2 regions of the Citricoccus sp. NR2 genome follow, and region 1 is predicted to be linked to the other one. Evidence: predicted binding sites of a transcription regulator. Region 1 holds the regulator's gene; the other holds the start of a gene.
The links. The regulator HrcA, encoded in region 1, represses chaperone genes, less so after heat shock. The targets are predictions, from matches to a motif close to TTNGCACTCGNNNNNNNCGAGTGCNAA.
Positions count from the first base shown of each region.

Region 2: a site for HrcA is predicted at 14,170-14,196, ahead of O1A05_RS03300 (Hsp20/alpha crystallin family protein). Genes of this name have one in related genera too.

Region 1 covers NZ_CP115154.1:2,252,330-2,261,669, reverse strand. The annotation lists gene O1A05_RS10560 (PhoH family protein) at 1-514, opposite strand, end outside; gene O1A05_RS10555 (16S rRNA (uracil(1498)-N(3))-methyltransferase) at 591-1,355, opposite strand; gene dnaJ (molecular chaperone DnaJ) at 1,348-2,469, opposite strand; gene hrcA (heat-inducible transcriptional repressor HrcA) at 2,540-3,553, opposite strand; gene O1A05_RS10540 (DUF3097 domain-containing protein) at 3,720-4,586, shown strand; gene O1A05_RS10535 (DUF4870 domain-containing protein) at 4,699-5,100, shown strand; gene O1A05_RS10530 (DUF808 domain-containing protein) at 5,125-6,171, opposite strand; gene hemW (radical SAM family heme chaperone HemW) at 6,269-7,540, opposite strand; gene lepA (translation elongation factor 4) at 7,557-9,340, opposite strand, start outside.
Region 2 covers NZ_CP115154.1:697,156-717,467, reverse strand. The annotation lists gene O1A05_RS03360 (LamG-like jellyroll fold domain-containing protein) at 1-757, opposite strand, end outside; gene O1A05_RS03355 (ATP-binding protein) at 909-2,186, opposite strand; gene O1A05_RS03350 (ATP-binding protein) at 2,389-3,177, opposite strand; gene O1A05_RS03345 (hypothetical protein) at 3,207-3,356, opposite strand; gene pgm (phosphoglucomutase (alpha-D-glucose-1,6-bisphosphate-dependent)) at 3,433-5,091, opposite strand; gene O1A05_RS03335 (hypothetical protein) at 5,127-5,513, shown strand; gene O1A05_RS03330 (acyl-CoA dehydrogenase family protein) at 5,667-6,716, shown strand; gene O1A05_RS03325 (PIG-L family deacetylase) at 6,713-8,629, shown strand; gene O1A05_RS03320 (amidase) at 8,877-10,277, opposite strand; gene O1A05_RS03315 (rhodanese-like domain-containing protein) at 10,775-11,104, shown strand; gene pheA (prephenate dehydratase) at 11,101-12,036, shown strand; gene O1A05_RS03305 (diacylglycerol/lipid kinase family protein) at 11,994-13,124, opposite strand; gene O1A05_RS03300 (Hsp20/alpha crystallin family protein) at 13,659-14,093, opposite strand; gene O1A05_RS03295 (MerR family transcriptional regulator) at 14,270-14,551, shown strand; gene serS (serine--tRNA ligase) at 14,637-15,923, shown strand; gene O1A05_RS03285 (isocitrate/isopropylmalate family dehydrogenase) at 15,964-17,052, opposite strand; gene O1A05_RS03280 (HAD family hydrolase) at 17,274-18,149, shown strand; gene O1A05_RS03275 (hypothetical protein) at 18,195-18,527, shown strand; gene O1A05_RS03270 (C2 family cysteine protease) at 18,537-19,892, shown strand; gene O1A05_RS03265 (hypothetical protein) at 19,889-20,248, shown strand; gene O1A05_RS03260 (hypothetical protein) at 20,241-20,312, shown strand, end outside.

The DNA.
Region 1 (9,340 bases):
TAATGCGGTTGACCTCGCGCGCTTGCAACGCCTGAACTGCTTTTGCCATCGCGAGGTAGGTCTTGCCGGTGCCGGCTGGGCCGAGCCCAAAGATGACGGTGTTGTGGTCGATGGCCTCGACGTAACTCTGTTGGTTGATCGTTTTGGGCCGGATGGCGCGACCGCGCGAGGAGACAATGGACTCCGTGCCCCGTCGGGCCGACATATCAGTGGGGTTGGCGGCCTGACGCACGGACGACACGGTTTGTTCAATGACGTCCGCCGAGACGGTCACCCCCGATTGGGCGGTGCCATGCAGCTCATCCACGATGGTCTCGGTCTGGCGCACCGCCGGGGCCGGGCCGGAAACGGTGAGGGTTTCTCCGCGTACGGACAGCCGGAGCCCGGGATAGACGCCTTCGAGCACGCGCAACAGCAGGTCTTGGGGACCGAAGGTTCGGATCATGGCGTCGGCGGACGAGAAGCTGATGCTGATTTCGTCGTCGGCGGAGGCTGGCTGTTCCAGGTCAGTCACAGTGGACGGGTCATCTCCCTCGGATGCTGGGTCGGGCTTGGTCAATCCCGCGGTTGCCTCAGTTTATCCCGGGTCCTCACCAGCGGGACAACAGTTGTTGGACGAGAGCGACCGCGATGGGTCCGGCCGTGGATGAACGCATGACGTGCTCGCCCATGCGCACCCGATACGCCCCGGCCTCAACCAGCGCGGACACCTCCGCATCACTGATGCCGCCTTCCGGGCCGACGACGAGCACCAAATCAACGGCGGCCCGCAGGTGTGCCGGTTCCCATCCGGACACAACAGCAGCCAACGAGTCGGTGGCGTTCTCGTCCAGGACGAGAACTATCGTGTCGCTGGCCACCAGGCCCGCAATGTCGGTGCCGGTCACGGGATCGCGCAAGGTAGGAACCCGAGTGCGGCGGGCCTGCTTGGCCGCCGTTTCCAGGCTCGTCCGCCATTTAGCCAGCGTTTTGTCGATTTTGTCGGACTTCAGCCGGACCACCGAGCGCTGAGCCTCCCACGGGATGACGGCGTCGACACCCACTTCAGTGGCCGTCTGGACGCCCAACAGGTCCCGGTCGCCTTTTGCCAGCGCCTGGACCAACACCAGACGCGGCTGCGCTTCGGGGGTGCTCCCCCACTGCTGGATCGTCACGGACATTGCGACGGCCGAGGTATCCGAGACCACGCCGGTGGCGTACTGCCCGCATCCATCGGCGACCAGTACGGTCTCCCCGGCCTGCAGCCGCATGGCTTTCACCGCGTGGGCGGATTCAGCCGAGCCGAGCCGTACCTGGTCGCCTTCTTCAAGACCAGCCAGGCTGCCGGCGGGCACCAGAAACAGCGGATCAGTCACGGTTACGCCAGTTCTCCTTGAGTTTGGAGAACAGCCCGCGAGTCTCGACCTGTCCGTGCACGATGTCTTCATGGCGCAGCTGGGCCAGCTTCTCGAGGAGCTCGCGCTGTTCGTCATCCAGCTTGGAAGGGGTCTCCACGCGCAGGGTCACCTTCAGATCGCCGCGACCGGTACCACGCAAGCGGCCAACGCCGAGTCCCTTCAGGGTGTGCACTTCGCCGGACTGGGTTCCGGGCTTGACCTTGATGGACTGCTCCCCGTCAAAAGTATCCAGGGTGACCTCGGTGCCCAGCGCCGCGGCCGTCATCGGCAGCGACATGGTGGCGGTCAGGTGCACGCCATCGCGGGTGAACACGTCGTGATTGCGGACGTCGATCTCCACGAACAGGTCACCATTGGGCCCCCCGCCGATACCGGCCTCGCCGCGCCCGGCGAGCTGGATGCGGGTGCCCACGTCCACACCGGCAGGGATCTTGATGGTCATCGATGCACGATCGCGCACTCGACCCTGCCCACCGCATTCGTGGCAGGGGCTGGGGATGGTGGTGCCGAAGCCACGGCACTGCGGGCACGGCTCAGCGGTCATCACGGTGCCCAGAATGGAGCGGACCGGGCGGCGTACTTGTCCCTGTCCGGCACAGTGGCTACAGGTCTCCGGAGAGGTACCGGGCTCGCAGCAGGTGCCGTTGCACGTCTCGCAGCGCACCGCGGTGTCGACCTCGATGGTCTTGTCCACGCCGAACACGGCGTCGTGGAGGTCGATCGGAACGGTGATCAGCGCATCCTGACCGCGCCGGGCACGGCTTGCCGGACCGGAGGCCTGTCCGCCACCAAAGAATGTCTCGAAAATATCGGAGAAGCCGCCGAAGCCGCCCGCACCACCGAAGCCGCCTGCGGCCTGTCCGTTCTCGTTACCCGTGGCGTCATAGTTGCGCCGCTTGTTCTCGTCCTGAAGCACATCGTAGGCGCGGGAGACGTTCTTGAATTCCTCAGCCGCCTCGGGTGAGGGGTTGTGGTCCGGGTGCAGTCGGCGGGCCTTCTTGCGGTAGGCGCGTTTGATCTCCTCGCGGGTCGCCTCGCGAGAGACACCCAGAACCTCATAGTGGTCAGCCACGGTGTCGAGTCTTCCTTCCAATCGGTGAAACGTCAGTTATGCGTGCGTGCCGGGATCCTCTTCCGGCGCGCTACTGCGCGAGAATGCGGGACAAATAGCGGGCGACAGCGCGCACTGCGGCCATCGTTCCGGGATAGTCCATGCGGGTCGGACCTACCACGCCCAGCTTCGAAATCTGGCCGGGGCCATATCCCGCGGCGATCACAGAGGTCTCGGCGAGCGAACCCGAATTCTCGGTGCCAATGCGTACCGAGAGTCCGTTGAGGTCTTGGTCCATTTCCGTGAGAAGCTTCAGCAACACGACCTGCTCCTCGAGGGCTTCCAAGATCGGTCCGATCGAGTACGGGAAGTCCCCCGGGGTGCGTGCCAGGTTAGCAGTGCCGGCCAAGATGATGCGATCTTCTCGGCCAGTGGCGAACAAGGCCTCCAGCGCCTCTCGCAAGGAACCGGCGAGGTGTTGTTCGGTCGGCGGAATCAGCTCCATCGCCACTTCCATGGCGGCCGAGGCATGCGCTGGCCCCACTCCCTGAAGGTGGCCAAGGAACGTCTGCTTGACGACGTCGAGGTCCGTCTCCGTGAACGGCTCCTCGATGGCGACGGTGCGCTGGTCCACTTTGCCGGAGGAGAGGATCAGTACCACCAGCACCCGGCCGTGTCCGAGCGAAACCATTTCCAGGTGCCGCACCGTCGCGGAGTCGAGGTGTGGATACTGGAGGATGGCGACCTGCTGGGTCAGCTGGGCAAGCAGCCGCACGCTGTGGGCCATCATGTCGTTGATGTCATCAGTGGCGTCCAAGAGCATCTGGACGGCGCGTTTCTCGGCCGCCGAAAGCGGGCGCACATCCGAGATCCGATCGACGAAGAGCCGGTAGCCCTTGTCCGTGGGGATGCGTCCAGCGGAAGTATGCGGGGCGGCGATCAGTCCTTCTTCTTCCAGCGCCGCCATGTCATTACGCACGGTGGCCGAGGACACTCCCAGATCGTGTCGATCCACCAGCGCTTTGGACCCCACCGGCTCACGGGAGGAGACATAGTCTTCGACGATCGCTTGCAGAACCTTCATTCGACGCGGCAATTCAGACATGTTCACCCCTCCTCAACCGAGTCAGCTGTCATTAGCACTCACTATTGCTCAGTGCTAAGTCTAGTACGTCAACGGCGCCCATTGCATCGTGGCGCTGCGGGTGTCGGAGCCCACCCGATGGTAGCGTCTCTGGCGTTCGGATTGGCGTTGATCGAAGGAGACACCGATGAATTGGGATTCCTGGGGTCCGGGTTCTCTGGACCCGCGGGCCAGCAAGCGCGAGGTGCGCGATGTCCCGGCCCAGGTGGGTGAGGTCATCGAGGAGTCCGCGTCCGGCTTCACCGGCGCGATCATCCGCACCGAACGTTCCGGCGGAGTGCATCTTGCCGTGTTGGAAGACGGACGCGGTACGCGTCGTTCCTTCCCGTTGGGTCACGGATTCATGATCGACGGCGAACCGATCCGGTTGGTCCCCTACGTGGCCGCCACCCGCTCCGCACCCCGACGTACCGCCTCCGGCTCCGTGAAAGTAGAACAGCATCGGGCCCGCGTTGCGCGCGCCTCTCGGATCTGGGTAGAAGGTGTCCACGACGCCGAACTGGTGGAGAAAATATGGGGCGACGACCTGCGCGTCGAGGGTATTGTCGTGGAACCGCTTCACGGGGTCGACGATCTCGCTGGCGCAATCCGTGATTTCTCCCCTGGTCCGCAGCGCCGCCTGGGCATTCTCGTGGATCACTTGGTCGCCGGTTCGAAGGAAGAACGCATCGCCCGCGAGGCCATGGCGGTACCGGGCTCAACCGGCAACGTGCTGATCGTGGGACATCCCTATGTGGACGTGTGGCAGGTCATCAAGCCTCGGGTGCTGGGTTTCGAGGCGTGGCCCGAGATTCCCCGTGGTCAAGATTGGAAGACCGGGATCCTTCGGTGGTTGGGGTGGCCGCACTCTACCAAGGAGGATGTGGGTCTTGGCTGGAAGCGCTTGTTGAGTCAGGTCACCACCTACGCAGACATCGAACCATCCCTGTTGGGGCGGGTCGAGCAGGTCATCGATTTCCTGACCGAGCCCGGTCAACTGAACGACGACCAGTGATTCCCTGAGAGTTTTTCGAGCGCCCTGTGTACGCGTCCGGGGAGCCCAGATTTACCGGTAAACTAGTGGCCGACATCCGCACGAAATCTGCAGACAAAGGACACGGTGAACTGTGGCTCAGCATCCTGGCTACCCCCGCGGCGACGCATCGGAGAACTCCAGCTCGACCTCGGCTCGGCCGCTGACCCCTCAAGAAGACCGCCAGTGGGCCATGCTCAGCCACTTTGGCGCATTCCTCGGCGCAATTCCTTCCCTCGTCATCTTCATGGTGATGCGTGACCGTGGACCCTTCACGGCCCAGGAATCCAAGGAAGCACTGAACTTCACTCTGCCCCTCACCGTGGTTGCCGTGGTTGCCAACCTGCTGGCGCTGCTCCCGATCATCGGTGCCATCTTCGGAGTCGTCGCGGTGCTCTTGTGGCTGTTCATGACGATCTCCGGGGTGGTGGCCGGGATTGAGGTCAACAAGGGACGACCTTACCGCTACCCGTTTAACCTCCGCCTGATCAACTGATGTCGGTCGGACTGACCCAGCGGGTCAGTTCTCGGTTGGATGCTGATGACCGGCGCCGATGGCGCCGGGCGTTTTGCCACCCAGCGCCGCGCGCTTCGCGCCCTGCGCCGACGCGGCACCCTTACTAGCTTCGTGGTCCGTCGTTGTGTCGTCGCTGTCCAAACCGTGGCTCCAAGGCGTGAGCGACCACAACCCCGCCAGGATCGCGCCCCAGATAGCGCCGACCACAAGGGACAGCGCGGTGTTGACCAGCCACGCCAAGAATCCGGCCGGAACCAGCACCTCAGCCCCGTGGATGAGGTGATAGGGCATTGAGAAGCCCAATTCGTCCATTCCCACCACCATGATGTGTCCGCCAACCCACAGCATGGCCAGTGTCCCGATCACGCCGATGGTGGCGAGGACCTTGGGCATCGCGGTGACCAAGCCGCGGCCAAAACTCGCCCACCGGGGACGGTGGCCAGTGGCGAGCTTCAGCCCAATGTCGTCCATCTTCACCAACAAGGCAACCACGCCGTACACGACCGCGGTGATACCGATACCAACGATGATCAGGATGATGGCACGTCGCCAAAAAGTCTCATCGGCAACCTCATTGAGGCTAAGGACCATGATTTCGGCCGACAGGATGAGGTCGGTAAAAATAGCTGCCTTGACGAGAGTATCCTCATCACGAGGCTGCTCATGATCGGCCCCGTGGCCCTTGTGAGATCCGCCGCGGAACTTCTCGATGGTCTTCTCCATGCCTTCAAAGCACAGATATGAGCCGCCGAGCATCAGCAACGGTGTCAGCGCCCAGGACAAAAATTCGCTCAAGAGCAGGGCAACTGGCAGGATGATCACCAGTTTGTTGATCAGGGACCCGCGGGCAATCCGCCAGATCATCGGCAACTCACGAGCCGGCTTCACGCCCTCGACGTACTGCGGAGTCACCGCCGTATCGTCGATGACAACACCCACGGCTTTGGTGCTGGCCCGGCCGGCCGCCGCGGCCACATCGTCGACGCTGGCCGCCGCTGCCCGGGCGATAGAAGCGACGTCGTCGAGCAGAGCAACCAAGCCCCCGCTCATGCGCCGAATCCATTCGTAGGCACCGCCAGGTGAGAGTGCAAGAAAGTCATGGGCTCAGCATACGACCCGGTGCCGAAAACGTGCTGATGATGATTGATCAGAATCCTGCGAGTCGGCGGGTGATGGCGTCATCGAGCAGGCGTCCCTGCAGGGTAGGAATGATACGACCACGCAACGCTGCGGCACCGTCAATGAGTCCGTCGGCAATGAGCTTGGTGATCTCCGCCCGATCCAAGGGCTCGTCATCGTCGAAATCTGCGATGGCCAGTCCTTCCGATAGACGCACGCCCAGCATGATCCGCTCCAGCCGGCGAGCCTCTGCGTCGGGGGTTTCGCGTCCGATCGCCGGAGAAACTCCGGTCCTTAAACGCTGAGCGTAGGCCGCAGGGTGCTTGGCATTCCAGAAGCGTACCCCCGCTAGATGCGAATGCGCTCCGGGACCCACACCCCACCAATCTTGGTCCCGCCAGTAGGCGACGTTGTGGCGACCTTGGTTGATGCCGCGCCGGTCTGGATCGTGCGCCCAGTTTGAGACTTCGTACCAGTGATAGCCGCGTTCAGCCAACACGGTGTCGGCCAGCAGGTACTTGTCCGCTTGGTCGTCCGGATCAGTATCTGCTTGGGTTCCCCTCCGGACGGCGGCACCGAATTTGGTGCCTTCTTCAACGATGAGCCCGTAAGCGGAAATGTGGTCCGGTTGTAGCTGAAGCGCAGTATCGAGCGTGGTGCGCCAGTCTTCAAGGCTCTCCCCAGGTGTCCCGTAGATCAGGTCGAGCGAGACTTCCAGCCCGGCCTGCCGCGCCCAGGCTACGGCCGTTGGCACGTTCTCGGGACGATGAGTGCGCTCAAGAGTGTCCAGCACGTGGTTCACTGCAGACTGCATACCGAAGGAGACTCGGGTGAATCCGCCCTCGGCTAGCTTCCATAGCGACTCCCGAGTGACCGAATCGGGGTTTGCTTCCGTGGTGATCTCAGCACCCTCGGCGATGCCCCATTGAGAACGGGCAGCATCGAGAATGCGCACCAGGTCCGCGGCCGGTAACAGCGTTGGGGTGCCTCCGCCAAAGAAAACGGTGTGCAACTGACGCGCCGGAATATCCGAGGCGTTCATGACGTCGGCAGCGAAGGCAATCTCAGCGATGGCTGTATCTGCGTAGCTGGTCCGGGACGCTCCGGGGCCCAGGTCTTCTGCCGTATAGGTGTTGAAGTCGCAGTAGCCACACCGAACCGTGCAGAACGGCACATGAACGTAGAGCGAAAAGGTCCGCGCAGCCCCGGAGCGTTTGGCGATCTTAATGGTCTGCGCTACCGTGTCCGGCAGTAGTCCGTCGGTCGGAGCCGGATCCGCGGTTATCGGAGTTCCTGGCACAAATTCCTCGTCAGACTCACTTCTTGGCGTTGGCTTGGTCGCCACCACCGTCGGAGGACAGTGCAGCAATGAAGGCCTCTTGCGGCACTTCGACGCGACCGACCATCTTCATCCGCTTCTTGCCTTCCTTCTGCTTTTCCAACAACTTCCGCTTACGAGAAATATCGCCGCCGTAGCACTTGGAGAGGACATCCTTGCGGATGGCCCGGATATTCTCACGAGCGATGATCCGGGAACCAATAGCCGCCTGGATCGGCACCTCGAACTGTTGCCGAGGAATCAGTTCCTTGAGCTTCCCGGTCATCATGACCCCGTAGGAGTATGCCTTGTCGCGGTGGGTAATCGACGAGAAAGCGTCCACGGCATCGCCCTGCAGCAGAATATCGACCTTGACCAGGTCCGCTTCTTGGTCCCCATCGGGCTGCCAGTTCAGCGATGCATATCCCTTGGTACGGGATTTGAGCTGGTCAAAGAAGTCGAAGACAATCTCGGCCAACGGAATCCAATAACGGATTTCAACGCGTTCTTCAGAGAGATAGTCCATGCCGCGCAGGTGACCGCGCTTGGACTGGCACAACTCCATGACCGCACCGATGTACTCGCTGGGGACGATCACCGTGGCGGAGGCCATCGGTTCCTGAACCGAGAGGATCTTCCCTTCGGGGAATTCCGAGGGGTTGGTCACGGTGACCACGGACTTGTCCTCCGTGGTGACTTCGTAGACCACGTTCGGCATGGTCGAGATGAGATCGAGGTTGAACTCTCGCTCCAGGCGCTCGCGAATAATCTCCAGGTGTAGTAGACCCAGGAAGCCCACTCGGAAGCCGAAGCCAAGAGCAACCGAAGTTTCTGGTTCGTAGTTCAAGGCGGCGTCGTTGAGCTTGAGCTTGTCGAGAGCGTCACGCAACGTTGGGTAGTCGGAGCCGTCGATCGGGTACAGCCCGGAGAAGACCATCGGCTGAGGCTCGTCATAGCCACCAATGTGAGTCTCGGCCGGCTTGGCGTGGGAGGTCACCGTGTCGCCGACCTTGGACTGGCGCACATCCTTCACACCGGTGATCAGGTAGCCGACCTCGCCGACGGACAGACCCTTGGTGGGCTGCGGCTCGGGCGAGGATACACCGATCTCCAGTAGGTCGTGGGTGGCTCCGGTCGACATCATCTCGATTTTTTCGCGAGGAGACAGAGACCCGTCCACCACACGCACGTAGGTCACCACACCGCGATAGGTGTCATAGACCGAGTCGAAGATCATTGCGCGAGCTGGGGCGTCCACCTGACCTTCGGGAGCAGGCACGTCCTGGACCACACGATCAAGCAACGCATCGACACCGACACCGGTCTTGCCCGAGACACGCAGCACCTCGTCGGGTTCGCAGCCAATGAGGTGGGCGATCTCTTCGGCGTAGCGATCCGGATCGGCGGCCGGCAGATCAATCTTGTTAAGCGCAGGAATGATGGTGAGGTCATGTTCCATGGCCATATAGAGGTTGGCTAGCGTCTGTGCCTCGATACCTTGGGCGGCGTCGACCAGGAGGATCGCGCCTTCGCACGCAGCCAGCGATCGTGATACTTCATAGGCGAAGTCCACGTGGCCTGGAGTATCGATCATGTTCAGCGCGTAGTTCGTGCCGTCGACTTCCCAGGGCATACGCACGGCCTGGGATTTGATGGTGATACCGCGTTCGCGTTCGATATCCATGCGGTCCAGGTACTGGGCCTTCATATCGCGGGGCTGAACAACTCCAGTGGACTGCAACATCCGGTCAGCCAGAGTGGACTTACCGTGGTCGATATGGG
Region 2 (20,312 bases), 1.5 Mb from region 1:
GGACCTCGGGGGTGGCGGTGAAGTCCTGGTGCAGGGCGGAGACGTGCTCCGCGGTGACCGGCTCGCTGAAGACGCGGGCGCTGCCGAGGGTGGCGTTGGCGTGCTGGCCGGGGGCGCCCTTGCCGCTGTCGGCGCCGAGGACGATGTTGTGGGCGTCTGCGTCGGCCGGGACGGTCATGGGGCCGCCGGCGGCACTCTCGCTGACGAGCTCGCCGTTGAGGTAGAGCTGGATGTTCTCGCCGTCGTAGACGCCGACCGCGTGGTACCAGCGGTCCGGATCAATGTCGGCCCAGGCGAAGGTGTAGCCGCCCTCGGCGTGGATCATGAACGCGGCGCGGGAGTCCTGGACGACCATGGCGAAGCCGCCGGCCTCCTTGTTGCCGCACAGGGTGTCTTCTCCGGTGGTGCCGTCAGCGCTGAGCTTGAAGTTGCACTCTACGGCGAAGCCGTCGGAGAGCTGCTCGTAGTCGGCTTCGGTGATGGGGTAGGAGTAGGCATCGGTGGAGCCGTCGAAGCTGGCGACGGTGCGGCCGAGCTGGGGATCGACGGCGAGTGAGGGCTCGCCGGAGACGGAGACGTCGCGGCCTGCGGCGGTGTCGTCGGCGGTGCCCTGGTTGAAGTCCACGTCGAGCAGATCGGCGACCGGGGCGCCGGGGGCCGGGGCGGTGGGGGCTGCTACGGCGGGCAACGCGGTGGACAGCGTGGCGACACCGACGGACAGGGCCAGGACGGCCTGGGGCAAGCGTGTGCGGGGCAAAGTGATCTCCTTCTGGAGCGACTGAGTGCGTAAGAAAGTCGAAACTGCGTGCAGGCGCAACGACCAGTGGACAGTCGATCAGAAGAGAGCGAAAACGGTATCAACGCAAGTCAAAGCCTGGTTGGCCATGAAGTGGAGAGGGGGTTAATCGCTACGGCTCGAGCGCGCTGAGTGGCGCGACGACCGTTCCGTCGTCCGCGGTGAGTGTCGAACCGGTTCCGGTGACCACGAGGCGGAACGCTGGCTCGCCGACAGCCTGCGTATCGACATGGTCGATCACTGCGCGGAGAGATTCGATGCCTGCTTTCATCTGGCCTCCACCGAGCTTGACCTCGACAGCTCCCCAGCGACCATCGGGGAGAACGACGACTGCGTCCATCTCCTTCCCGTAAGAATCGCGGTAGTGGAAGACCTCGCCGTCGAGGGCCGCGGCGAAGACGGTCAGGTCGTGGACCACGGCGCTTTCGAAAAGGACGCCCAAGGTTTCGAGGTCGGAGCTGAGCTGTTGCGGGCCTGAGCCCAGTGCAGCCGCTGCCAGTGCTGGATCCACCAGGTGAAGTTTTGGCGAGGTCCGCAGTCGGGCGCGAGAGCGGAGCTTGGGCGCCCAGGGGCGTTGCGGCTCGACCACAAAGAGGCGCTGGAGGAGTTCGACGTACGTGCCGACGGTCTCGGCCGAGATGGTGGGAGCGACTGCGCGAATATCAGCGGCGAGCGTTTTGTAGGTGACATCGGCGGCGGTGGAGCGCGCCAGTCCCTTGATGAGCTGGTTGACCACTTCGGGTTCATGGCGGACGTCTGACAATCGACGGATATCCGTCCTCGCGATGTCATCGATATAGGCCCTGAGGCGTTGCGCTGATTGGGCGGCGCTCAAGTGAGTCATCGCAGGGAATCCAGGGGTGAGGATCGACGCGATGACCTCATCTAACTCCATGCTGCCGGTGGTGCTGACTTCTGGGCGGTCGCCGTCGAAGAGTTTCGCCAAGCTCACTCCACCGCCGGTGCGCTCGAATTTTTCGTGCCATGTCATCGTGCGCTGCCGCAGACGGAGCAACCGTCCCGCGCCCGTATGTCGGGTGATGTCATCGGCCGGTAGCGCTGAGCCGGTGAGAATGAAGAGGCCCGAATGTGGTGAAGCATCAACGGCGCGCCTCACCATATTCCATAGTTCCGGGGCGGTCTGCCACTCGTCGAGAAGCCGAGGATGGTCTCCTTGGAGCACTGAACGTGGAGACACCTCCAGCATGCGTTGGGTGTCGAGGTCGTCCACGAAAGCGTAGGACTCGGCTAAGTGCAAGGCCGTCATCGTCTTGCCCGTGGCGCGAGCCCCCTCAATCACGACAGCACCGGCTGCTTCAAGGGCGCGAATCAAGGCTGGGTCGATCACGCGCGACCGGTACTCTTGCCCAAGGATTTCAACGGTATCCATAGGGATAGTCTACTCCTAGGCCGGATAATGCAGGACCTCTAGGCCGGTTTTTGCAGATGTTCTAGCCTGGATATTGCAGGATTCCTAGCCCGGATGTTGCAGGATTTGGGCTGGCTTCTTGAGTCCCCTGTGGGCCTTTTATGCTTTTTAGTCTTTTTATACTTTGCCCAGTGTTGGTGGTCTGACGGTCCGCGAGTGTCGATCATGTCGACTGATCGACACTGGACAGTCCGGAAATGATGCCTTCAGTGAGGGACGTTTGGGTCACCTTGTCCTGGTCGCGATGCGCACGGCGCCAGACGTGGTACCCCACGAGTTGAATGAGGAACGGATGCCCGCCGGTGGCATTCGCTAGGTCGCTGAGCGCTTGTTCGTCGATCTGAACTCCGGACTCTGAGAATGTTTCCGCGAAGGAAGTCCGCACTTCGGAGATGGGCGCAGTGCGGACGTCATACCGCTCCGCGCGTCGGAGGAAGGTCGTTGCGCCGTCATTGAGTAAGTCAGATACTGCCTGAGGTTGGCCGGCCATTGCCAAGCCGATGGGCAGGCCCTCACGGATGAGATGCTGGACAACGGTGGCGAGTTCGTCGAGTTCATCACGATCGATCGCATGAATCTCATCAACAGTGATGAGCAGTCCCTTGTCCATTTCTGCTAGCCGGATCAGCAGGCGAGTGATCGTGTGACGCCAGTGAGGTTCTTTCTCGGAAGCAAGCTCGGACTCGAAGGTGTCCACCTGGGCGGTGATGCGTTGAATGACGTCGACGTTGGCCCTTTCGGAAATGACGAGCCACCCTGCTTTTCGCGCCTCTTCTTCGATCGCCGACAACATCACTGTTTTGCCGATGCCGCGGGGTCCGGTAAAGATCGACAGGAGGGCGGGCGCGCCAGGGCCGTCCTCGAGGGATTCTGCGAATGCCTCTACTATTTCGGCGCGGCCGATGAGTTGCGGAGGGCGGGCGCCGGCGGTGGGCTTGAACGGGTCCGCCACAACGCTCCTTTAGTCCTCTGTGCGTGCCTTCAGCGATAGTCGGCCGCGTCAAAGCCCAACTCTGCAGCGAGATCACTCAGCGGCTGGGCTTGTTCGCCCTGGCGCTCGCGCACCATGTGGGCGATCTCGATTTCCTCGATCGCAGCTAATAGCGACGAGTACGACTCAACGGGATTCATCACAGTGTCTGGACCTCCTCTAAGGAAAGCATGCCCGTGTTTTGCGAAACGCGCCACCAACGTGTCGGGGATCGAGTCAGCTGATCACGCGGTCCACGATGCGCTGGGCCTCGTCCTGAACCAAAGTGAGGTGCTCGGCGCCCAGGAAGGATTCCGCGTAGATCTTGTACACGTCCTCGGTGCCGGAGGGGCGGGCGGCGAACCAGGCGTGCTCGGTGACCACCTTCAGCCCGCCGATGGCCGCCCCGTTGCCGGGAGCCTCGGTGAGTTTGGCGAGAATCGGTTCCCCAGCCAGGGTGTACGCGGTGACGTCGTCGGGGGAGAGGTTCTTCAGCTTCGCCTTCTGCTCGGGCGTGGCCACCGCGTCGAGGCGGGCGTAGACCGGGCTGCCGTAGCGCTGGGTGAGTTCGCCATAGTACTGGGAGGGGGAGCGGTTCGTGACCGCTTGAATCTCGGCGGCGAGCAGGCACAGCAGCAGCCCGTCCTTGTCGGTGGACCAGGGGGAGCCGTCGAAGCAGACGAACGACGCACCGGCAGACTCCTCACCCCCGAACACCCCGGTGCCGGAGAGCAGCCCGGGTACGAACCACTTGAACCCGACCGGGACCTCGGTGAGGTTCCGGCCCAGGCCCTCGGCGACGCGGTCGATCATCGAGGAGGACACCAGGGTCTTGCCCACGGAGGCCTCGGCCGGCCACTCCGCGCGGTGACGGTAGAGGTAGTCGATGGCGACGGCGAGGTAGTGGTTGGGGTTCATCAGCCCGCCGTCGGGGGTGACGATGCCGTGGCGGTCGGCGTCGGCGTCGTTGCCGGTGGCCAGGTGGAAGTCGCTGTCGCCGCGCACCCGCTCGATGAGGGAGGCCATCGCGAAGGGGGAGGAGCAGTCCATGCGGATCTTGCCGTCCCAGTCCAGGGTCATGAACGCCCAGCGCGGGTCGACCTCGGGGTTGATGACGGTGAGGTCGAGGTCGTGGACCCGGGCGATCTCGGCCCAGTAGTCCACGGAGGCCCCGCCCATCGGGTCGGCGCCGATGCGCACCCCGGCCTCGCGGATGGAGTCCAGGTCGATCACCTGCGGCAGGTCCTCGACGTAGCGGGCGCGGAAGTCGTAGCGGCCCAGCTGCGGGTGGCGGGGGACGTCGTCGGGGTTCAACCGCTGCACCTCGGCCAGGCCGCCGGCGAGCAGCTCGTTGGCGCGGTCGGCGATCCAGCCGGTGGCGTCGGAATCGGCCGGTCCGCCGTGGGGCGGGTTGTACTTGAAGCCGCCGTCGGCGGGCGGGTTGTGCGAGGGGGTGATGACCAGCCCATCGGCCTGCGGGCCCTGGGGATCGGCGGCGTTGTGGTGCAGGATCGCGTGGGAGACCGCGGGGGTGGGGGTGTAGCCGTCGCGGGAGTCGATGAGGGTGTTCACTTCATTGGCGAGCAGCACCTGAACGGCGGTGTCCTGGGCGGGGCCGGAGAGCAGGTGGGTGTCGCGGCCGATGAGGATGGGGCCGGTGACGCCCTGGTCGCGGCGGTACTCGACGATGGCCTGGGTGATGGCGGCAATGTGGTCGTCATTGAACGAGGTCTTCAGCGAGGAGCCGCGGTGCCCGGAGGTGCCAAAGACGACCTGCTGGGTGGGGTCGGATGGGTCCGGATGGTTTTCGAAGTACGCCGCGTGCAGGGCATCGGTGTCGATGAGGTCTTCGGGGAGGGCGCGGGTTCCGGCGCGCTCGGCAGCAGTGTTTCCCATGCGGATATTATCGGCTCCGGCGTAGGGTGAAAGCTATGGATCGGGAACGCCCAGGGTGGTATCAGAGCTCGGAGAAGCCGGACAGCGATGCGCGCGCCGAACAGACGCCGGAGGCGCACGGGGAGCGTGAGGAAGCGCAGCGGCGGGAGCCGAGCTGGCGGCGGCGCGACAAGTACGACCCGTTCGAGCGGCTGCGTCGTCGTCGTGCCCAGGCTGAAGCCGAACGCGCCGAACAGGCAGAGCAAGCAGAACGAGCCGAAAGAGCAGAAGCGCAGCGGCGCTCGCCGTCGAGGGCAGCGCCGGCGGGGAACCCGTACGCGGATCAGCCGTTGGCCGGACCCTGGGGTGACGGATCCGCGCAGGAGACGATCGCCGGGGACTACCCGGTGATCGCCAACGACCCCAAGGAGTCCAAGGAGTGACCACCCCGGTTGCGGCCGTGAGGTCTACCCCGTGCTCCTTTGCTGTTGCTAGTGTTCCGGGGTGTCGCATGCCGCCGAGGGGGCGTTATGGCATGGCACCGGTGGGAGAAGTGCATGGATACGGAGCACATTCAGTGGATCTCGTTCGAGAGGATGAGCGAACGAACAGATCATGATGCTCAGCGCACCGACGCCGAGTGTGACCTCGTGGCGGCTGCGGCGGCAAGCCACGGTCGTGTTGAACCCATGACGGAGGTGCTACGCCACGCTGGCGAACGGCTTCCCCTGGTTGGCCAAGGACAGACGCGGCGGCATTGGGAGTTGCTGGCCACGGTAGCGTCACAGGACTTAGTGGCCGCACGCGTGTTGGAACCGCACCTCGACGCCACGACCATTCTGGAGCAGGCTGGTGTGTCGGTTCCACAGGGATTACTGGGTGTGTACGCGTCGGAATCCGGCGGGCAGACGGTGCGCGCAGTACAGTCAGGATCCGCGTGGAAGCTGAACGGCACCAAACCGTGGTGTTCTCTCGGATCTGTGTGCTCGGCTGCCGTCGTGACAGCCATCGTGGGCGATGAGGACGCCGCGGCTTCGGGAGCGCTGAGGCGCCGAGCGTTTCTGGTGGATCTGGAAGCGGGGCGTCAGTCTGGTGCTGTGCGAGACTCTGGTGAGAGGTGGCCGGCGCTGGGGCTGTCCGCCGTGACCTCCACCGCCCTGGAATTCCACGAGGTCAACGCGGTTCCCGTCGGAGATCCAGGGTGGTATCTCACCCGTCCTGGATTCGCGTGGGGTGGGATCAGTGTGGCGGCTTGTTGGCTCGGCGGCGCCATCCGCTTGATGCGGACGCTCCAGGCGCGACAGCCACGCGACGATTTCGCGGCGGCGGCACGGGGGCGGGTGGACCGAATGCTCGCTGCTGCGGCGGCACTCATGATCGAGGCGGCCCGACACCTTGATGAGGGAACACTTGACGGTGACGCGGCCGAGATGGCAGCGGAGCGACTGCGGGGAACGATCGCCGAGACCTGCACGGAGGTCATTCGCGTGGTGGGCGAAGCCACCGGGCCGGGCCCACTGGCTGGCGACGCGGCGCACGCTAGGGCAGTGGCCGATCTGCAACTGTACGTGCGCCAGCACCACGCCGGTCGCGATGATGCCCGGCTGGGCCATTTGCTGGCGGAGCGGCCGGGGTGGTCGTGGTGAGCTTTGATCATCGCGATCACGGCACCACCGAAGAAGCCTGGCTTGACGCGGGTGTGGGTAAGCTTCCGACGTTGAGCCTGCCGCAGCTCACCTCGGACAGCACGGTGCTGGTCATAGTGGCACACCCTGATGACGAGACGCTGGGAGCGGCGGGGCTGATCCGGGCCGCCCTTCGAAGGGGGGCTGAGGTGCGACTCTTGGTGTGTACGCAGGGAGAAGGCTCGCACCCGGAATCACCGACCCACACTCCCGCCGCCTTGGCTCGGTTACGCCGCCAGGAGCTGTCCGACGCCGTGGAGGTACTCGGCGAGGGGTTATCCGGTCGACTGTCGTCAACCATGCTGCGTCTGCCCGACGCCGGGCTGCCCGCTGTCCCCGAGGAGGTGCTGGCGGCCGTGGCAGAGGCCGTGGCGGCGGCGCAGACCGACGAAGGCGAACTGCTGCTGGTGACGCATTTCCATCGTGACGGTCATGGGGATCACGAGGCCGTGGCCTCTGCCGTGCTGCGGGTCGCGGCCGAGCAGGCGCTACCGGTGTATGAATTTCCCCTCTGGTATTGGCACTGGGCGGACCCCCAGGGGCTCGGAGTGAACGACGCCTGGCGCGGTTTCGCACGGTTTCCCGTCTCGTTGGATGACCAGCGCGCCCGGCGCGCAGCATTGCAGGCGTACCGGAGCCAGGTCACTCCACTGTCGGACAACCCCGGGGACGAAGCGGTGGTGACCGGGGCCATCGTTGAGCATTGCGACCGTCCCTTCGAGACGTACTTGGTGACTGGCTCGGAGAACCCCGGATCCCAGCGCGCTCGGTGGATTTTCGATCGCGTACACACCTCCGCGGACGACCCATGGCGATACCTGGACTCTGATTACGAGGCGCGCAAGCGGGCGCTCACTTTAGCGCAGCTACCCTGGCCCCGCTACCGCCGTGTGGTGGAAGTTGGATGCTCCATCGGCGTTCTCACCGCCGAGCTGGCGCTCCGAGCAGATGACGTTACGGGGCTGGATGCCTCAGGGGTGGCCGTGGAACGTGCCCGACACCGGTTGCGCGGGTTGTCCGGAGTCAGGGTCGAACAGGCAATCGTGCCCGACGAATGGCCGGCACACTTGAACGGGCCGGACGCCGTGGACTTAGCGGTCGTCTCCGAGGTGGGCTACTTCCTCAGCGCCGCTGAATTGGATCGGCTCGTGGCCCGACTGGGCTCCGCCCTGACACTGTCAGGACAGATCCTGCTGTGCCATTGGCGCCACCCCGTCTCGGGCTGGCCGCTGGACGGGGATGCCGTGCACGCCCGATTGCGCTCGGACCCGCGGTTTCGAGTGATCAATGAATACCGGGACGACGACGTCGTGATCGACGTGTTCGCACGCGCGGTGGGAGCGGAACAGGCGCTCGTGGTCGTTCCGGCACGCGACGAACAGGCGCTGCTCCCGGGCTGTCTCGATGCACTGACCTTGGCGCTGGACCGGTTCGAAGCGCTCCACGCTCAGGGCTCAGCCCGGGCCGTGGTGACGGTGGACGGCAGTGCCGATCGCACACTGCAGATCGCCCGGGATCGGGCCGAGGCAGACGCGCGCTTCCATGTGGTGAGCCTTGACCCCGGTGCCGCTGGGGGTGTGGGTCGCGCGCGGGCTCGGGGCATCGACACCGCGGCGACCTGGTTCGACGCTGACGCTCGGCTCTGGGTTGTCTGCACCGATGCTGACAGTCGTGTGGCGCCAGAGTGGCTGGCGAGCCATGTCGTGCTCGCCGAGGGTGCCGACGCCGTCTTGGGGACGGTTGCGCTGGATCTCGACTCAGAGGAACAGTCCTGGAGCAGCGATGGGAGGACGAGTACCGAAAGAAGATCATTTCGGGAGGACCCCGAGATGTGGAGGAACATCATCACATCCACGGTGCCAACCTCGGCGTGAGCTGGGCGGCGTATCAGCGTGTGGGGGGCTTTTCCGAGGTGGACTGTGATGAAGACGTGCAGCTCGTCGAACGGCTGCGTCGTTCCGGCGCGCGGGTGCGGAGTAGCACGCGGATCCCTGTGATCACCTCGGATCGGTATGAGGGGCGCGCGCCTCGCGGTTTTGCAGCGGACTTGCGCAAGCTCATCGGCGAGGGGGCCGCAGAAGGATCCTGATCAAGCAGCTGCCCCGTGCGGGTGGCGCTCGACTACTGAGCCAGCAGGCGCTCCATTCGGGCGGAGAGGGCCAGCAACGGGGCCTCGGTACCTGGGCGGCCGATGGCCTGCACCGACCAGTTCATCCCGTCCTCATCGGTGAGCACCGGGATGGAGATGGCGGGCAGCCCCATCACGTTCACCATGGAGGTGTAAGGGGTGAACTGGCACTGATACGCGTAGTCGTCGGCGGGCTCGCGCTCGGTGAACGCACCGATCGCCGGCGGTGCGAACGCCAGCACCGGCGTCAGCACGATGGACGCTGCTGCCAGCTGACGGCGGGTATCGGCCGCCCAGCCGGTGAGCCGGGATTCGGCCTCGGCCAGCACCTCGGGGGTGTAACCGCGAGCGAGGTTCAGGAAGTGCGCGGCCAGCGGCTCCATCTTGTCCTCCGCACCTTCGGGCAGCGGCGCTTCGGCGAGCCCGGAGGTCCACACGGTGCGGAAGTCCTCGTGGTAGCCGGGCTGGTAGTCCAGGTCCAGCTCGGACACGGTGTGGCCATCGCCGGCGAGCAGGGTGACCGCACGGGTGAGTGCCTCCACCGCTCCGCGCGCCAGGGTGATCTCCAGATCCGGGTGGAACGGCGACGCCGTCGTCCAGCCGATGCTTGTCGGCGCGATGCCCTGACGGGCCGCGCGGCGGATGGTGTCGAGGTAGTAGCCGGTGGTGGCGGTGGGGTCCGTCATCGCGTCGAAGAGCAGCGCGGTGTCTTCGGTGGTGCGGCCCAGGGGGCCGTTGACGCCGAGGTTGCGCACCGTGTCCCGCTGGTCATCGGTGGGCAGGGTACCTCGGCCGGGCTTCAGCCCCACAATGCCGCAGGCCGCGGCCGGAATGCGGATCGAGCCGCCGCCGTCGGAGCCGGGAGCCACTGGCAGCATGCCCGACGCCACCGCTGCCGCCGCTCCGCCCGAGGACCCACCCGCCGTACGCGTTGGATCCAGTGGGTTGCGCGCCGGTGGGGACACCCGGTTCTCCGAATGCGGCGGCAGCCCGAACTCCGGCGTGGTGGTGGTGCCCAAAAACACCGCCCCGGCCAGGCGCAGCGCCGCCGGCAACGGGTCGTCCTGCGCGGCGGGCGGGGCATCCTGGAACACCCGGGAGGCGAACGTGGTTGGCACCCCCTGCACCGCGGTGAGGTCCTTGAATCCCAGCGGCAGCCCGTGCAGCGGACCAGAGCGCCGCGGGTCGGAGGCGTGCTCGGCGTCGAGCTGACGTGCCCGCTCCAGGGCCAGGTGCTGGGTCACCGTCATGAACGCGCCCAACTGGGGGTTCTTCTCGTCGATCACCCGCAGGAAATGTTCAGTCACGTCGACGGCGGTGCGCCGGCCCGCGGCCAGATCATCACGCAGCTCGACGGCGGAGGGGTAGCTTGCTGCTCTCGGGGAGTCGCTCATGACCCCACTGTATCGGCCGCCGCTGGACGGCAACGACCTATATTGAGACCCTGAGACGCACCCAGATCTCGCTCCCGGAAGATTTCCGAGACCCCATCGATGTCGCGCTGGGACCAGGACTTTCCTCTGGATCAAGGGGAACTCCATCAAAATTCTTGCCATTTTTGCGACGTGAGTTTCCACGTGGTGGGCATGTCGTCAACGTCGCTCGGCACTCAAAGAATCCTCAACTGCAGACGCCGGGGCGGAGCAATTTCCGGCCCATCAAGGAGTAATTGGCAAAGCGTGGAGTGATGAGAAAGGCATGGTGCTGGCAGAGTTCCCGGCCAAGAAAGACGGCTGGATCAGGAAGCTTGTGGAGGATCAACCATTCTCACTCGCTGAGGCTGCGTCACGCGAATAGCGAGACCATCGCGGAGAGTGTGCTTCCATCCCTCGTCACGTGGAATGCATCGAAAAGTAGCCAGAACGCGCAACGAGATCGGTAGGCTGTGGGAATGAGCATGTACGAGACTGTCACCGTGAACGAGATCCCCGAGGGCGCCACCATTCTCGACGTCCGCGAGGACTACGAATTCGAGGCAGGCCGCGCAGCCGGCGCCCAGCACCTGCCGCTGGATCAGCTGCCAGAGCGCTTCGACGCCGAGCTGGACCCGGACACCGACTACTACGTGATCTGCCGGACCGGAGGCCGTTCCGCGCGCGCCGCCGAATTCCTGCAGGCGCGTGGATTCTCCGCCTTCAACATTGCCGGTGGCTCCGGCGCCTGGCTGGAGGCCGGCAAGCCGATGGAGGCCGACGGCGGCGCCGAGCCGATCGTGAAATGAGTCGACCGGTCTACGCCTTCCTCGGACCGGAAGGCACCTTCACCGAGGCCGCGTTGCGCCAGGTGGTCTCGCCCGACGACGGCGATTACCGGCCCGTGGGATCTGTGATCACCGCGCTGGCCCAGGTGCGGGCGGGGGAGGCGCAGTTCGCCGTCGTGCCCATTGAAAACTCGGTGGAGGGCGGGGTGACCGCCACCCTGGACGACATTGCCGGTGACGAGGGCCTGCAGATTGTGCGCGAGGTGCTGGTGCCGATCAGCTTCGTGCTGGTGGGGCGCACCGAGATGGACCTGGAACAGATCACCAGCGTCTCCACCCATTCCCACGGCTGGGCGCAGGTGCGCAACTGGGCCGCGAAACACCTGCCGAACGCGGAGTTCATCCCGGCCTCCTCGACAGCAGCCGGGGCGCGCGGACTGCTCGACCCGGAGACCCACTACCAGGCGGCGGTGTGTTCGCCGCTGGTCGCCGAACAGGTGGGCCTGCCGGTGCTGGCCCAGGCCATCGAGGACACCGCCGGGGCGGTCACCCGCTTCGTCGTCGTCTCTCAGCCGGGGCCGATCGGCGAGCCCACCGGCTCCGACAAGACCACCGTGGTGGTGCCGCTTCCGGAAGACCGGCCGGGCGCGCTGATGGAGATTCTCGACCAATTCTCCACCCGCGGGATCAACCTCTCGCGCATCGAATCGCGGCCGACGGGGGCTGGACTGGGAAGCTACTTCTTCTCCATCGACCTCGAGGGCCACCTCGCAGAGGAACGGGTCTCCGCAGCGCTGGCCGCGCTGTACCGACTCATCCCGGGCGTGCGGTTCCTGGGGTCCTATCCGCGGGCAGATCAGCGAAGGTACCAGGTGCCCGAGCACACCACCGATGCCGCTTACCACTCCGGTCAGGCCTGGGTCACCGAACTGTTGGGCCGCTCCGGAACCTGAACCCGTAGCGACTCCGGCTGCACCCGCGCGGAGATCTCGCGGACTTGACCGGAGGCGTCGCCGTCGAGCTGGGAGGTCATCGGCTCATGCAACACGATCTTGCACTGGGTGGCCTGGTGCGACTCCAGCACCGGCAGTTTCCGGCGCGATTTCAGCAGGGTCTTGCCGGCGATGCGCAGCCAGTCCACCACGTGGCGCGGCGAAAGCAGAACAACATCGAGCAACCCGTCGTCGATCACGGCGTGCGGGACGAAGTTGATGCCTCCGGTGAGCAGGCCGCAGTTCGCCACCATCACGGAGCGCACCTGGTAACGCTGCAGGGGGCCGCCGTCGAGTGACACGGAGATCTCCTTGCGCTTGCCCGCGAGCTGGCGCATGCCGGCCTCGCCGTAAGCCAACCACCCGGCGTGCTGCTTGAGGGTGTCATTGGTGGTGTCCATGATCTCGGCGTCATAACCGACCCCGGCAATCACGGTGAAAGCGGTGCGCTGCACGGAACCGTCCTGGTTCGTCAGGCGGATCGAGACCGTGTCGATGGCGCGGTGATGACCCTGTAGGGCGATGGCGATGCACTGCTCCATATCCGCGATGGGTAGGTGAAGGTTGCGGGCCAGCAGATTCCCGGTGCCCAGGGGAAGGATGCCGAGTGAGGCATCCGTGCCGGCCAACACCTCGGCCACCCGGCGCACGGTTCCGTCGCCGCCGGCGGCCAGCACCACGGTAGCCCCGTCGGCCAGCGCCTGTTCCGCCATCGCAGTTCCTGGATCGGTTTCGGTGGTTTCGTAGACCATCACCGGTGGCATGCCTGCCACCCGCGCGGTGACCTCCACTTGGTGTCGTGTTTCGGCGGCATGGGGCTTGACGGGGTTCAGGATCAGGGCGACCTTCTGTGCCGGATCGAGCGACCGCGCCACCGAAGGCACGGAGGAAATGGTCTGCACCTGCAGGCTCACCGAGTCGAGCCCCTCCACCAGCCGGTGGACGAGGTGGGCCTGACGCCGGAGCTGGACGCTGAGCACGATGACCGTGACGAGCAACAGCAGGATCAGGGAGAGGGCCACCACGGCCAGGATCATCTCAGCGCTCATAGATCTAGTGTAGGTCCGCCTTTGACAGAACTGCTCCTCTCCGGCAGGTGTGGTTTAACGCGTTCGGGTGGCCCCGAACGACGTCGAGGCCACCCGAGACGGGGACCGGAGATTCTCGCTGAACGGCTCCCCTGCGGTACGCACGTGCAACGTACCGCCGGAGCCGAAAGCGAAGGAGCGGATCGAGGGCGCCGGAATGAAGCAGTTCGACGAAACGGCGCTCTACTCCAGATCCACCTCACCGGCCAACCTTGCTCATCCTGACGGAGGTGATCGTTGACGTGCCTCGAATCGGTGCGACGCGATTCCGACCCACTCACTCTCCCGACGGGTTGCGTCGAGTAGGGAAGAAGGCGGTCTCAGTGCTTCACAGTGCACGCGGATAGTTCCGCGTCGAGGGCACTGCCTGTCGCCCCGAGTCTCGAGCTCCCACAACTCATCATCGGCCAAGACCAGCAACCAGAACGCGGAAGATGATCTGGCCTGATCGGTGTCACTATGGGCGCATGGCATGGCACACTCCGCTGGTGTGACTTAGGGGTTAATAGCCGTGGGCTCGCTGCCTCTCGACGTAATCTCGATCTTCCGAGGTTTGGCGGACTCGGCCACCGGAATGCTGAGCCGCAGAACCCCGGCGTCGTAGCCCGCGGTGATTTTACCCGTATCGAGATTGTCGCCTAGAACAAGCTGACGACTGAATGTTCCCCGAGGACGTTCCGCGGCCAGGGACGACTCGCCGTGGTCGGCGGCGGGACGCTCGGCTTTGACGGTCACCACATTGTTCTCGACATCGAGATCAATGTTTTCTGGTGTGACGCCGGGGATGTCGAGTTCAATGTGAAAGGTGTCTCCATCACGCCAGGCATCCATGGGCATGATGACTGGCCGTGCCGAGGTGCCATGACTGGCTCCAAAGGCCTCCCTCGTCAGTCGATCGAATTCCCGAAACGGGTCCGTGCGCAACATGATCATGGTTATAGCCTCCTCATTTCATCGAGCAATACGGTTCGGTGATACGATGTGCATCACCTGATGTACATATTTCATAGCAGATATTAGTATCGCGTGTCAACAGCAGAGTTGATTTTAGTGGCAATAGGAACGGATAGCAGATGTCAGAGCCTCGAAGGACCTTCTCGATTTCGATGGCAGCAGAGCTGTCAGGGGTAGGGATACGGTCCGTGCGGCTCTATGAGGCACGCGGCCTCGTATCGCCGGTCCGAACGAAGGGTGGAACGCGTCGCTACGGTCGTGAAGACATAGTCCGGCTGCGACGCGTGCGGGACCTGATGGAAGAGGGGATGAATCTGGCGAGCGTTGAAGTCATCATGATGCTGCAGGATGAGAACGTGACACTTCGCCGCGAGCTGGCGAATCTGAAACGTCAGAGTTCAAACGCTGACGGGGACGGTGTTGCCCAGAACTGACCGTGCCGCCGGATCCACACCCTCCAGGCGCAGTAGCCTTGTGGCGGACCGACATGACATGTCGTGACTTCGGTAGGCTGGTGCTGTGATTGACGTCAAGCACCTCACCGAGAACCCTGATCAGTACCGAGCCTCGCAGCGTGCCCGCGGAGCGGATGAGGCGCTGGTGCAGCGCATTATCGAGGCCGACGCCGAGCGTCGCTCCGCGCTGTCTCGGTTTGAATCTCTGCGTGCCGAGCAGAAGTCCTTCGGCAAGAAGGTGGCACAGGCCCAGGGCGAGGAGAAGCAGCAGCTGCTGGCCGAGGTCAAGGAGCTGGCCGCTCAGGTGAAGGCTGCCGAGGCCGAGGCCAACGAGAAGGAAGCGGAGCTGGATGCGTTGCAGCGCGTCTTCCCCAACCTCATCATCGAGGGCATCCCGGCCGGCGGCGAGGACGACTTCAGCGTGCTCAAGCAGGTGGGCACTCCGCGCGATTTCACCGCCGACGGGTTCGAACCGAAGGACCACCTGGAGTTGGGCGAGCTGCTCGGCGCGATCGACATGGAGCGCGGGGCGAAGGTCTCCGGATCGCGGTTCTACTTCCTGCGCGGCGTGGGTGCGCGCCTGGAGATGGCCCTGATCCAGATGGGCATGGACCTGGCACTGAAGAACGGCTTCACCCCGATGATCACGCCCACCCTGGTACGACCCGAGACCATGCAGGGCACCGGGTTCGACGTCGAGCACGACGACGAGATCTACCGCCTCGAGCGCGACGATCTGTACCTGGTAGGCACCTCCGAGGTGGCGCTGGCTGGGCTGCACGCCGACGAGATCCTGGACCTGAGCGGCGGCCCGACCCGCTACGCCGGCTACTCGAGTTGCTACCGTCGCGAAGCCGGTGCCGCGGGCAAGGACACCCGTGGCATCATCCGCGTGCACCAATTCAACAAGTTGGAGATGTTCGTGTACACCACGGTGGAGGAGGCCGAGGCGGAGCACGCCCGACTGCTCGCCTGGGAAGAGGAAATGCTGGCCAAGATCGAGGTGCCCTACCGAGTGATCGACACGGCGGCTGGCGATCTGGGCATGTCCGCGGCCCGCAAATTCGACTGCGAGGCGTGGGTGCCCACGCAGGGTGCGTACCGTGAGCTGACCTCGACATCGAACTGCACCACCTTCCAGGCACGTCGCCTGCAGATCCGCGAACGCGTGACCAACGACGACGGCTCCAAGGGCGGCACCCGCGCGGTAGCCACCCTCAACGGCACGCTGGCCACCACCCGCTGGATCGTCGCGATTCTCGAGAACCACCAGAACGCCGATGGCACCGTGACCGTGCCCGAAGCGCTGCGCCCCTACCTGGGCGGGCTCGAGGTGCTCCCGCTCGTTTGAGCGAGGCGCCCCGGACCGGCGCCCGGCGTCGTGGGGTTGCTTAGGCCACCGGGGCGGCGCCGAGCCGGGCCAATGCCAGCTCGATCACCAGGTCGGTGTATTCGTGCGTGCTCAGCGGGCCGTGCAGATCGGCGGTGCGCCACTCCGGGCGCGCCAATACCTCGGTCAGCGTCTGCTGTACCGTGCTGGCCACGCGGATCAGTCGGTCGCACGCGGCCTGATGCCCCAGGTAGGCCATCATGAAACCGGTTGAGGACAGCATCGATGTCGGATTGGCCACGTTCTGTCCGGCCAGTGAGAGAGCCGGGCCGTGGTGTGCTCGTGCCATCACGTGGGAGTATCCGGCGCTCAATGAGGCGGAAATTCTGTGTGACCCGGTGACCTGCGCGGCCTGCTGCGAGAGAATCCGGCCAAACAGGCTGGTGGTCACAATGACGTCGAACCGGGCCGGGTCGCGTTCAAGCCACGCCGCCATCCGATCGACGGACTCCTCGTGGTATTCCACCTCCGGATAATCAGCAGCCACATCACGCATCGTCTGCAGAAACAGTCCTTCGGAGACCGGCATCGCATCCGCCTGATGCGCGGCGGTGACGTGCTGGCGCCGGAACCGGGCCGTCTCGAAGGCGCTGCGAGCGAGATTCTCGATGCCCTCACGGGTCACCTTGCGCGTGGACAACGCCAGATCGGGGGTCGGCATCATCTCGAAGGGACCCTCCGGTGCGCCGCGATCAGCGAACATCCCATCGGTGTTGTCCCGCACCACGAGCAGATCGACCGAGGGACGGAACGGTGAAGTCACCCCTGCGTAAGTGCGCGCCGGGAGAAAACGAGAGTGCAAGCGCAGCTCGCGGATCAGCTCGCGCTCCGGGTCGAGTCCTCCTAACCCTGGAGCAGGGTAATGGGCCAGATCCAGCGGTCCGAGAATGATGCCGTCGGCTTCACGTGCCGCGGCCAACGCTTCGGAAGGGAAAGTACTGCCGGTCTCGCACAAGGCAGACCACCCTACCGGCACCGTGACGATCTCATGGGTGATGCCCATGAACCTGAACATCTCCTCGGCCAGGCGCCGGGCAGCCTGAGATACTTCATACCCGATACCGTCGCCTTCGAAGAGGGCGAGTCTCATCTGTGCCACTGCTGGTCAACCCCTGTTCTGTGCGGTGCCCTTGTCATACTGTGCTCGCCATTCCCCTCGCAGGAGCGATAGCGCATAGCGTAATAGTGTTAGACGAGATAAGCTCTGCTTCCTCATGTCCGCTGAGGGTTAACAGGAGGGTGAAGTTCAAGAGGGACGCGCTGTTCATCGCGACTTCACGTCCGGTTTGTCGAACGTGGTTGACTGGGACCATGCTGAACGACCCGCAGGAAACGCCGTCCACTCCCGGCCGCGCGAGCGCGCCGTCCCCCTCGACTGTATTGCCCTCCGGCGAACAGCGGAAGATGGTCTGTCTCGACGTCGATGGCACTCTGGTGGACCACGATGGGCACATGTCTGAGGCCGTGCGCTCGGCGGCACGCGACGTCGTCGCCGCAGGCCACCACGTGATGATCGCGACCGGGCGCTCGCTGCAGGCAACGCTGCCCATCATTGAGACCATCCGGCTGCGCAACGGCTTCTCGGTGTGCTGCAACGGCGGCGTCACTATTCAGCTGACCGATCAGCTCGAGGAGGGGTACGAGGTGATCGACCGTCGCACCTTCGATCCTGCCCCGGTGTTGGAACAGCTACGGCACCGGCTGCCCAGCGCGAAGTACGCGATTGAGGACGACGCCGGAAACTTCCTCTCCACCGAGCGCTTCCAGGACATGAGCTTCGGGGTGAAGGCGCGCGGAGTGTCCTTCGATGAGCTGCTCAATACCACCGCGGTGCGCCTGGTCGTGTTCTCAACGGATGCCTCCACCGAGTCGTTCTCCGAAGCGGTGGAGGCGATCGGGCTGCAGGGCGTGACCTACTCGGTGGGATGGAGCGCCTGGCTGGACGTGGCCGCCGCCGGGGTCACGAAAGCCTCCGGGCTGGAGGCGCTGCGCGCCCGGCTCGGGGTGTCCCTGGACGACACGGTCGCCATCGGGGATGGTTACAACGACGTCGAAATGCTGGCCTGGGCAGGCCGAGGGGTGGCCATGGGCCAGGCTCCGGACGACGTCAAGCGCATTGCCGACGAGGTGACGGAGGATGTCTACGACGACGGGGCCGCCCTGGTGCTGCGCTCCTTGCTGCGGTAGTTTGAGGAGCTGTATCAACCGCCGCACGGAGAACAGGGGCGCAGCATGACCGGGTTTCAGGTCGATCCCGAGGAGATGAACCGACTGCAGACGGCGCTCGAGGATTCGTCGTCGTCGTTCCTGGACCGCACCCTGCCGGAGAATCCCGGAATGAACGTGCTCGGCGACCCTGGAGTGGACGCCGCCATGACGACGTTCGTCGCCAACGCCGGAACCCACCATCGGCGTTTCGGCAACCGGTTCTCCTACCTGGCATACGAGGTGGGCGAGTTCTCCCAGCACAGCCAAGCCACCGATGAGGAATGGGGCGCCGCCCTTGACCGGAGATACGACCACATGGACCTGGTATCCACCGTGCGCCGAGTCTTCGGGGGATGACTGATAGGCATGGGAATTTACGCAAACCTCATTGGTGACGTCCCCGGCCAGCCCGAGGGCATTCTGGCATCCGCGACCACGGTCCGCGATCTCGCTGATGCGCTGCAGACCGACTATGACGACGCCTGGGCAGCGAAGGAACTCCCCGACATCTGGGAGGGCGAGGCGGCGGAAGCCTACAACACGGTCATTTATGATCAGTCGATGCAGATTTCTGACCTCGAGGAAGGTGTCCGCCGAGCCTCGGGGGCGCTGGAGGACTACGGCTGGGTGGTGCGCACGGAACAGCAGCGTTGCGACGGGATCCGGGATCGGATGCTGGAACTCGACGCCGTGGTGGAAACCGCCACCGGGCTGGTGGAGATGATACGGGCCCATCTGCAGGTGATGCCCGAGGTCGCGGAACACCAGCAAGCGTACGTGGAATCGGTGACCACGGTCCGGCAGGCGGCCGTCACCTGTGCGGCGCTGCTGGCTGAGGGCGCACACGTCGAGGTCTACAACTACAACGATCAGGGGCAGGACCTCGGCGCCCGCACGGACCTGCGGCAACATCAGCTGGAAGAGATTGCCTCTGATCTCGAGAACGGGCGGATCTATCCCGACGACATCAACCAGCGCGGTATCGGCGACTGTTACCTGCTGGCCGCGTTGTCGAGCATGGCGCGCACTTCTGAGGGGCGCGAGCACATTTCCGACATGGTCAAACCCCACTATGAGAACGGCGAGCTCACCGGATTCATGGTGACGCTGCCGCGGGACCCCAATGACCCACATTCCGGAGAAGGGCGCACCGTCTTTGTGGATGAAACCTACGTGCACGGCAGTACCGGCACGAGCGCCGACGCGAATGTGTTCTCGGTGATCGAGGCGGCCTACGGGCAGGTGTATCCGGCCGGCACGCTGCCCGAGAACTCTGACGGAAATGGGCTCACCGGAGGCCGCCCGGACGACTCACTCGAAGAGCTCACCGACACCGACTCCGAGGTGGTGCATCGCAAGCGGGGAGTGTTCGGGTGGGGCGCCGGATATGACGATGCGCAGCGCGAACAGATCACCGCGGCCACCGAGGAAGGCCGACCCGTGGTGGCGGCCACGGCAGGGATTCCGGATGAGGAACGCAAAGAAGGCGTCGGCATCGTGACCGTCACCATCGACGGTGAGGAACAGCAGATCGAAATGGTGGGCACCCACGCCTATGAGGTGGTGTCCTCCGATGAGAACGGGGTGACCCTGCGCAATCCGTGGGGATACAACAACCCCGGCAGCGGCACCACACCCATGGGCGCGACGTTCACCATCTCGTGGGAGGACTTTGAAGACTACAGCAGCGACGTTTCCATCGGAGGGGGATACTCATCATGACCGACGCATCACCCGACCAGGCCCCCGGACCGATCCGCTTCACCTTCCGGGGCACCGAAGTATTCCGCCCGGGCGCGGAAATGTTTCCCGCGTACACGGTGTCGGACGCACGGATTGAGGACGGTGTGATGATCGCGGTGCTGCGCGGCGTCGACCCCCACCCCGACGGCGGAATTCCGCCCACCCGACTCACTGCGGGGCAGAGCGTGGCCGACGCCCGCGCCGGGACGTTCACGCTACTGCACGTGAGCCCGCAGGTAGGTGGACTGGCCCCCGGGACGCGCCCCTTCGCCACGACGATCGAGTTTCAGCCCGACCCCGGGTTCGCCCTGGCGCCAGGGTGGGACGTTGACTGACCGGGCGGGCGCCGTCGTGCCCGGGGTATCGCGCGGAGCACTGATCGCACTCGGCGCACTCGGG